Regions from separate parts of the Streptomyces sp. NPDC006326 genome, predicted to be linked through region 1. Evidence: riboswitches for the same ligand, from Rfam matches in the RefSeq annotation. Region 1 holds a riboswitch; the other holds the start of a gene.

Region 1 (4,411 bases):
CGGCGGCTCGTCCAAAGTGATCAGGAACCCGAAGCCCACCGTCACCGCGGACACCCCCAGGGGCAGCATCAGCAGCGCGTCGAACCCGCGCACGAAGCGGCCTCCGCGCCGGGTGAGCGCCGCCGCCGCGAGTCCCCCGATCACGACGGCGATGGCGGTGGCGGCCAGCGCGTACTCCAGGGAGTTCCCGATCGCCTCCAGCGGAGGTACGAGGAAGGTGCCGCCGCTCGCGTCCTGCAGCGCCCGGTAGAAGCCCAGCCCGTACCCGCCGGGCGCGTCGAAGGACCGCTCGACCAGCACGCCCAGCGGCAGCACGATCAGCAGCGCCACCGTCGCCAGCACCGCGCCCAGCAGCGCCCGCTGCCCCGGGCCGCCGGGGCGGTGCGCGGTCCGCGCCGGGTCCACCATCCGCAGGGCCGTCTCCCGCCGGCGCACGGTCCAGGCGTGCACGGCGAGGACGACGCCCACCGCCGCGAACTGCACCATCGTCAGGACGGCGGCCGTTGGCAGGTCCAGCAGCTGGGCCGTCTGCCGGTAGACCTCCACCTCCAGCGTGGAGTACGAGGGGCCGCCCAGGATCTGCACGACGCCGAAGGAGGTGAAGGTGAACAGGAAGACCATGAGCGCCGCGGCGGCCACCGCGGGCCCCAGCGCGGGCAGCGTCACCTGCCGCCAGGCCGCGAACCGGCCGGCGCCCAGCACCCGGGCGGCCTCCTCCTGGCGCGGGTCGAGCTGCGCCCACAGCCCGCCCACCGTCCGGATGACGACGGCGTAGTTGAAGAAGACGTGGGCGAGCAGGATCGCCCAGACGGTGGTGTCCAGCCGGACACCCCACAGTTCGTCCAGCAGCCCGCCTCGGCCGACCAGCGCCAGGAAAGCCGTGCCGACGACCACGGTCGGCAGCACGAACGGCACGGTGACCAGCGCCCGCAGCAGCTGTTTGCCGGGGAACTCGAAGCGCGCGAAGACGTAGGCGCCGGGGAGCGCGACCAGCAGCGTGAGAACCGTGGACGCGAGCGCCTGCCAGGTGGTGAACCAGAGCACGTCGGCGATGTCGGGTCGGGCCAGCACCTCCCCGATCCGGCCGAGCTGCCAGCCCGCGTCGGTCTTGACCCCGCGGCCCACGATCGCGACCACGGGGTAGGCGAAGAACAGGCCGAAGAAGACGAGGGGCACGGCCATCAGGGCGAGCCTGACGGCCGTACCGCGTACGCCCTCGTGTGCAGGAGCGCTCTCGCGTCCTACTTCACGACCAGCGAGGACCATGTCCTGACCCACTGCTCACGGTTCTTGGCGATGGTGTCCGGGGCGACGTTCTCCGGCTTCTCGACCACCACGCCGTGCTTCGTGAACAGCTCCGGCAGCTTCGCGTCCTTGACCACCGGGTTCACGAACATCTGGAGCGGCATGTCCTCCTGGAACTTCTTGCCGATGAGGAAGTCGACGAGCGCCTTGCCGCCCTCCTCGTTCTTCGCCCCCTTCAGCAGGCCGGCGAACTCGACCTGGCGGAAGCAGGTGCCCGTCGCGACGCCCGTCGGGGCCTCGGCCGGCTGCGGGTCGGCGTAGAGGACCTCGACCGGCGGGCTGGAGGCGTAGGAGACGACCAGCGGGCGGTCGCCCTTGGCCTTCTTGCCGCCCGCGGAGCCCGAGAAGCGCTCGTTGTAGGCCTGCTCCCAGCCGTCGACGACCTCGACGCCGTTGGCCTTCAGCTTGCTCCAGTAGTCCTTCCAGCCGTCTTCGCCGTACTTGCCGACGGAGGCGAGCAGGAAGCCGAGGCCGGGCGAGGAGGTCGCCGCGTTCTCGGTGACCAGCAGGTTCTTGTACTCCGGCTTGACCAGGTCGTCCAGCGTCTGCGGCGGGGCGATCTTCTTGTCGGCGAAGTACGCCTTGTCGTAGTTGACGCAGATGTCGCCCGAGTCGACCGGGGTGACCCGGTGCTCCTTGTCGAGCACGTACTCCGGCTTGACCTCGCCCAGGCCCTTGGCCTCGTACGGGGTGAAGATGCCGTTGTCGAGCGCGCGCGAGAGCAGCGTGTTGTCGACGCCGAAGAAGACGTCGCCGCGCGGGGAGCCCTTGGTGAGGATCTCCTGGTTGAGCGCGGCGCCCGCGTCCCCGGACTTCAGGACCTTCACGGTGTAGCCGCTCTGCTGCTCGAACTCCTTGAGGACCGCTTCGGTCACGTTGAAGGAGTCGTGCGAGACGAGGGTGACGGTCTTCGACTTCGGCGCGCTGCTCGTGCCGCCGGCCGCCGGCTCGTCCTTCGCGTCGCTGCCGCAGGCGCTCAGCGACGTGACGCCGAGCGCGGCCGCGAGCACGGTGCCCGCGATCTTCCTGGTGGTGCTCACTGGTGTATTCCTCCTGGGATGACCAGGAGAAGACGCGGCCCTGCCCGGCGCTCTGTCCGAGCGGGCACCGGGCAGGGCGCAACAGCTTGAGTGATGACCGAACTTCCTACCCCGAATGACCGGGGCGAGGTTCAGAGGGTCTGCGGATGACGGTTACCGCACTCTCAGCGCTGTGGCGCTCCCCTGTCGGAATATGCAATTGGTTCGGCCACAGGGTACCCCGTGGCCGATTCCGGGCGACCGGCCCCGGAACCCAGTGGTCCGGTCAGCGCTCCGAGGCCGCGAGCTGGCCGCAGGCGCCGTCGATCTCCTGACCTCGGGTGTCACGGACGGTCACCGGCACGCCGTGGCGGGCGATGGCCTCCACGAAGGCCTTCTCGTCCTCGGGGCGTGAGGCCGTCCACTTCGAGCCGGGCGTCGGGTTCAGCGGGATCAGGTTGACGTGGACGCGCTTGCCCTTGAGCAGCCGGCCGAGGAGGTCGCCCCGCCACGCCTGGTCGTTGATGTCGCGGATGAGGGCGTACTCGATCGAGATCCGGCGGCCGGACTTCTCGGCGTACTCCCAGGCCGCGTCGAGGACCTCGCGGACCTTCCAGCGGGTGTTCACGGGGACGAGGGTGTCGCGGAGCTCGTCGTCCGGGGCGTGCAGCGAGACCGCGAGGCGGCACTTGAAGCCCTCGTCGGCGAAGCGCAGCATCGCGGGGACCAGGCCCACGGTGGAGACGGTGATGCCGCGCTGCGACAGGCCGAGGCCGTCGGGCTCGGGGTCGGTCAGGCGGCGGATGGCGCCGACGACCCGCTTGTAGTTGGCCAGCGGCTCGCCCATGCCCATGAAGACGATGTTCGACAGCCGGGCCGGACCACCGGGGACCTCGCCGTCGCGCAGGGCGCGCATGCCGTCGACGATCTGGTGGACGATCTCCGCGGTGGAGAGGTTGCGGTCCAGGCCGGCCTGGCCGGTGGCGCAGAACGGGCAGTTCATGCCGCAGCCGGCCTGCGAGGAGATGCACATGGTGACCCGGTCGGGGTAGCGCATCAGCACCGACTCGACGAGCGTGCCGTCGTGCAGCTTCCACAGGGTCTTGCGGGTGGTGTCGTCGTCGCACGAGATGTGCCGGACGACGTTCATCAGCTCGGGCAGCAGCTCCTGCTGCAGCTTCTCGCGGGAGCCCGCGGGGATGTCCGTCCACTGCGCCGGGTCGTGCGCGTAGCGGGCGAAGTAGTGCTGCGAGAGCTGCTTGGCCCGGAACGGCTTCTCGCCGATTGCGGCGACCGCCTCGCGCCGCTCCTCGGGGGTGAGGTCGGCGAGGTGCCGGGGCGGCTTCTTGGCTCCACGGGGGGCGACGAAGGTGAGCTCTCCCGGGACGGGGCGGGCCATGGCAGGTACTCCTCGTAAGACGAAAGGCGCGCCGCAGAAGCAGCGCGCCTTTCAAGGGTAACCGCCCAGCCGGGGTTCAGCCGGTGCCGGCGGAGGCCGCCGGCGGCAGCCGCCTCGCCGGGGCGGATCGCAGCAGGGATCAGCCCGTACCCACGAAGGCCGCCAGCAGCAGCCACACCACCGGGGCGGTCGGCAGCAGGGAGTCGAGCCGGTCCATGCCGTGTCCGATATGCGGCTCCGCCGCAGGGCGCCGTGGCCCGGCAGCAGGGATCAGCCCGTACCCACGAAGGCCGCCAGCAGCAGCCACACCACCGGGGCGGTCGGCAGCAGGGAGTCGAGCCGGTCCATGATGCCGCCGTGGCCGGGCAGCAGCGTCCCCATGTCCTTGATGCCCAGGTCCCGCTTGATCATCGACTCGCCGAGGTCGCCCAGCGTGGCGCTGACCGCGACGGCGAGCCCCAGCAGCAGGCCCTGCCACCAGGCGCCCCCGTCGATCAGGAACTCCATGCACAGGGCGCCGGCCGCCATGGCGAAGGCCACCGCGCCGAACAGGCCCTCGCGGGTCTTTCCGGGGCTGATGCGCGGCGCGAGCTTGGTCTTGCCGAAGCGCCAGCCCACCGCGTACGCCCCGGTGTCGCTGACCACCGTGAGCAGCAGGAAGGTGATCACCCGCTGCGGGCCGTCGTCC
Region 2 (4,411 bases), on a different contig from region 1:
CGCCGCACCGGGCCGCTCCCCCCGCTCACGGCGCAGTCGTACATGCTGCGCCACGAGGGCACGACGGAATACCGCATCAAGCGCCTGGTCCGTGGCGACCTTGCATGGCGGTACGAGGGTGCCACCCACGAGTACCTCACGTGCGACCGTCCCGGTGAATACGATCCGCGCCCCGGCATCCAGGAGAACCTCGACGCCCTCGTGATCGAGGACCACGCGGACGGCGGCTCCCGTCACGACACGTTCGAACGCGACGCCCGCCTCCTGGGCGCCGAATTCCAGCGGGACCCCTCCAACACCAGGACCGTCTTCTACCTCGCCCAGACGATGCGCGACATGGGCGACGCCCCGGCGGCCCTCCGGCTCTACGAGCGGCGGGCGGCGATGGGCGGCTGGGAGGAAGAGGTCTACTTCGCCCTGCTCCAAATCGGCATTCTGAGCGCGGAGTCGGGCGATTGGCCCTCCGCGATGGACGCCTTCACCCGGGCCTGGGAATGCCGCCCCAGCCGCCTGGAAGCCTGCTACGAACTCGCATCACGGCTGCGCCTGCAGGGCCGGCACCACGCGGCCCACGCGGTCACCACAGTCGTTCTGGACCGCCCGGCTCCGGCGGACCTGCTCTTCGTCCAGCCCTGGGTCTACCGCTGGGGCCTGCTCTTCGAGCACTCGATCACCGCCTACTGGGTCGGCGACACCGAGACCTCGCTGCGGATGTGCGACCGGCTGCTGGCCTTGCCCGACCTACCGGCGTCCTACCGTCGGCAGACGGAGATCAACCGGGTCTTCGCCGCATCCCGTCTCGGCGCGGCCATCCCTGTTTCACGTGAAACATCGCACCCGGCGCCGGTATAACCAGGACGCTTCAGGCAGCAGCGCTGGACCGGGGAGCCCCCTCCTCTCCCCGGTCCAGCGCCACGGCAGCGTTGTGATCAGTCGGCCAGCGGCAGGTACACCCGGTTGCCGCTCGCTGCGAACTCGGCGGACTTCTCCGCCATGCCCGCCTCGATCTCCTCGGCCTTCAGGTCCCCGCCGTGCTCACGGCGGATGTCCTGGGAGATCTTCATCGAGCAGAACTTCGGGCCGCACATGGAGCAGAAGTGCGCGGTCTTGGCCGGCTCGGCCGGAAGGGTCTCGTCGTGGAACTCGCGGGCCGTGTCCGGGTCGAGAGCCAGGTTGAACTGGTCCTCCCAGCGGAACTCGAACCGCGCGTCCGACAGGGCGTCATCCCATTCCTGGGCGCCCGGGTGCCCCTTGGCCAGGTCCGCGGCGTGCGCCGCGATCTTGTACGTGATGACGCCGGTCTTCACGTCGTCGCGGTTGGGCAGACCCAGGTGCTCCTTCGGCGTCACGTAGCAGAGCATCGCGGTGCCCCACCAGGCGATCATCGCGGCGCCGATGCCCGAGGTGATGTGGTCGTACGCGGGAGCGACGTCCGTGGTCAGCGGGCCGAGCGTGTAGAACGGCGCCTCCTCGCAGATCTCCTGCTGGAGGTCGATGTTCTCCTTGATCTTGTGCATCGGGACGTGGCCCGGGCCCTCGATCATGGTCTGCACGTTGTGGCGCTTGGCGATCGTGTTCAGCTCACCCAGCGTCTTCAGCTCGGCGAACTGCGCCGCGTCATTGGCGTCCGCGATGGAGCCGGGCCGCAGGCCGTCACCGAGGGAGTAGGTGACGTCGTACGTCGCGAGGATCTCGCAGAGTTCCTCGAAGTTGGTGTAGAGGAAGTTCTCCTTGTGGTGCGCGAGGCACCACGCCGCCATGATCGAGCCGCCGCGCGAAACGATGCCCGTCTTGCGGCGCGCCGTCAGCGGCACGTACGGCAGCAGCACGCCTGCGTGGACCGTCATGTAGTCCACGCCCTGCTCGGCCTGCTCGATGACCGTGTCCTTGTAGATCTCCCAGGTGAGGTCCTCGGCCTTGCCGTCGACCTTCTCCAGCGCCTGGTACAGCGGCACCGTGCCGATCGGGACCGGGGAGTTGCGCAGCACCCACTCACGGGTGGTGTGGATGTTGCGTCCGGTGGAGAGGTCCATGACCGTGTCCGCGCCCCAGCGGGTCGCCCAGGTCATCTTCTCCACCTCCTCCTCGATGGAGGAAGTGACCGCGGAATTGCCGATGTTGGCGTTGACCTTCACCAGGAAGCGCTTGCCGATGATCATCGGCTCGATCTCCGGGTGGTTCACGTTCGCGGGAAGCACGGCGCGACCTGCGGCGATCTCCTCACGGACCACCTCGGGGGAGACGTTCTCCCGGATGGCGACGTACTCCATCTCCGGGGTGATCTCGCCGCGGCGGGCGTAGGCGAGCTGCGTCACGGCGGCGCCGTCGCGGCCCCGGCGGGGCTGGCGGGGGCGGCCCGGGAAGACCGCGTCGAGGTTCTTGAGGCCCCCGCGCGGCGAGGTGTGCTTGATGCCGTCGTCCTCGGGGCGGACGGGGCGGCCCGCGTACTCCTCGGTGTCACCGCGGCCGATGATCCAGTTCTCCCGCAGCGGCGGCAGCCCGCGGCGTACATCGGTCTCGATCTGGGGGTCGGTGTACGGCCCGGACGTGTCGTAGAGCGTGACGTCCTTGCCGTTGGTGAGGTGGACCTGGCGGACCGGCACCCGGATGTCGGGGCGGGAGCCCGCCACGTACCCCTTGTGCCAGCCCGGCTGGCGCTCGGTCTGGCCGTCGGCGTCCTGGCTGACGGCAGGCGTGCGTGCGTCCTGAATGGTCATGAGACCTGATCTCCCTACGCCGGCATTACCCGGTAACAGGTTCGGCGGTCGACGCAGCCTCTTCCCGTACGCCTGTACTGCGGCGCGTACGGTGATCAGCGTCCTCTCAGCCCGGTGCTCCGAGCTCCCGCGTTGTGCAAAGGTGCCCCCACGCTAGCGTCATCTGTGGCGTGCTGAACAGTGGGCCCCCTCAACTCTTGCGATGATCTGCCGGTGACGTCCTCGCCGCAGCCCCCCGCCGATCACTCCGAGCCCTCCGGTCACCCGGGCCACGCGCACGCGGGTCCGGGGCACGCCCCCGGGCCTCCCCACGGTTCCGGGCACAGTCATGGACACGGCCATGGACACAGTCACGGCCACGGACCGGCGGCTCCCGTCTCCCGGCATCTGCGCCGGGTCATCGCGGCCGTACTGATCCCCTTCGCCGCCGCGGTCTTCGTCGGCATGGCGGTGCTCTGGCCGGGCGGCGCCCCCGCCCACGAGCGCTCCGGTGTGGGCTTCGACCGCCAGACCCAGCAGGGCAAGGTCGTCGCCCTCGAACAGGTCGACTGCAAATCGGTGAACGTCTCGCAGGTTCCGCCCACCGGCGACACCTCCACCCCGGAAGGCCGGGAAGCGCAGGCAGCACAGACCGGTCAGTGCAAGAAGGCCACCGTCGAGGTCAGCACCGGCCCTGAAAAGGGGCGCACCTTCACCGAGATCGTCCAGCCCGGCGCCCCGCGGCAGTTGGCGGACGGCCAGGAGGTGGTCGTGGCCTACGCCCCGGACGCGCCCCGGGACCTGCAGTACTCCGTGATCGACGTGAACCGGAAACTCCCGCTGGCGCTGCTGGCCGGGATCTTCGCCGTGGCCGTGGTCGTCGTCGGCCGGATGCGCGGCGTGTTCGCCCTGATCGCACTGGTCGTCAGCTTCGGAGTGCTGACACTCTTCATCCTCCCGGCCATCCTGCAGGGCTCCAATCCGCTGGTGGTCGCGGTCATCGGGGCCAGCGCGATCATGCTCATCGCGCTCTACATGTGCCACGGACTGACCGCCCGGACCTCGGTCGCCGTCCTCGGCACACTGGTGTCGCTGCTGCTGATCGGGCTGCTCGGCTCGCTGTTCATCGACTGGGCCTTCTTGAGCGGGAACACGGACGACAACACCGGACTGATCCACGGGCTCTACCCCGCCATCGACATGAGCGGCCTGCTGCTCGCAGGCGTCATCATCGGATCCCTGGGCGTGCTCGACGATGTGACGGTCACCCAGACCTCCGCCGTGTGGGAGCTGCACCAGGCCGACCCGTCTATGGGTTCGCGCGCCCTGTACCGGGCGGCCATCAGGATCGGTCGCGACCACATCGCGTCGGTGGTCAACACGCTGGTCCTCGCCTACGCGGGCGCCGCACTGCCCCTGCTGCTGCTGTTCTCGATCGCGAACAGCAGCGTGGGCTCGGTGGCCAACAGCGAGCTCGTCGCGGAGGAGATCGTCCGCACCCTGGTGGGGTCGATCGGCCTGGTGGCCTCGGTCCCGGTCACCACCGCACTGGCCGCCCTGGTCGTGTCCGCCGACCGGCCCGGGTCCCCGGCCGGTGCGGCGGCGTCGGGGCCGGTCCGCACGGGCCGGGGCCGGCGCCGCAAGCGCTGACGCCCGGCGCCGCGAGAGGTCAGCCGGCGTTCCGCTCGTTCTGCTGGGCCTCGGCCAGGATCTTG

Evidence for each region. Region 1 has a riboswitch for thiamine pyrophosphate ahead of ABZ128_RS11835 (thiamine ABC transporter substrate-binding protein). Riboswitches for the same ligand answer to the same signal wherever they lie in the genome.
Region 2: linked by a shared signal. The riboswitch ahead of thiC (phosphomethylpyrimidine synthase ThiC) and the one ahead of ABZ128_RS11835 (thiamine ABC transporter substrate-binding protein) in region 1 are both predicted to bind thiamine pyrophosphate.

The regions. Positions count from the first base shown of each region.
Region 1 covers NZ_JBEXRC010000011.1:73,654-78,064, reverse strand. Annotated here, with positions in the region: gene ABZ128_RS11840 (iron ABC transporter permease) at 1-1,182, opposite strand, end outside; gene ABZ128_RS11835 (thiamine ABC transporter substrate-binding protein) at 1,242-2,345, opposite strand; TPP riboswitch at 2,431-2,540, opposite strand; gene rlmN (23S rRNA (adenine(2503)-C(2))-methyltransferase RlmN) at 2,611-3,723, opposite strand; gene ABZ128_RS11825 (phosphatidate cytidylyltransferase) at 3,994-4,411, opposite strand, start outside.
Region 2 covers NZ_JBEXRC010000002.1:178,329-182,739, forward strand. Annotated here, with positions in the region: gene ABZ128_RS02495 (glycosyltransferase) at 1-852, shown strand, start outside; gene thiC (phosphomethylpyrimidine synthase ThiC) at 930-2,717, opposite strand; TPP riboswitch at 2,712-2,858, opposite strand; gene ABZ128_RS02505 (YibE/F family protein) at 2,931-4,346, shown strand; gene ABZ128_RS02510 (SsgA family sporulation/cell division regulator) at 4,366-4,411, opposite strand, start outside.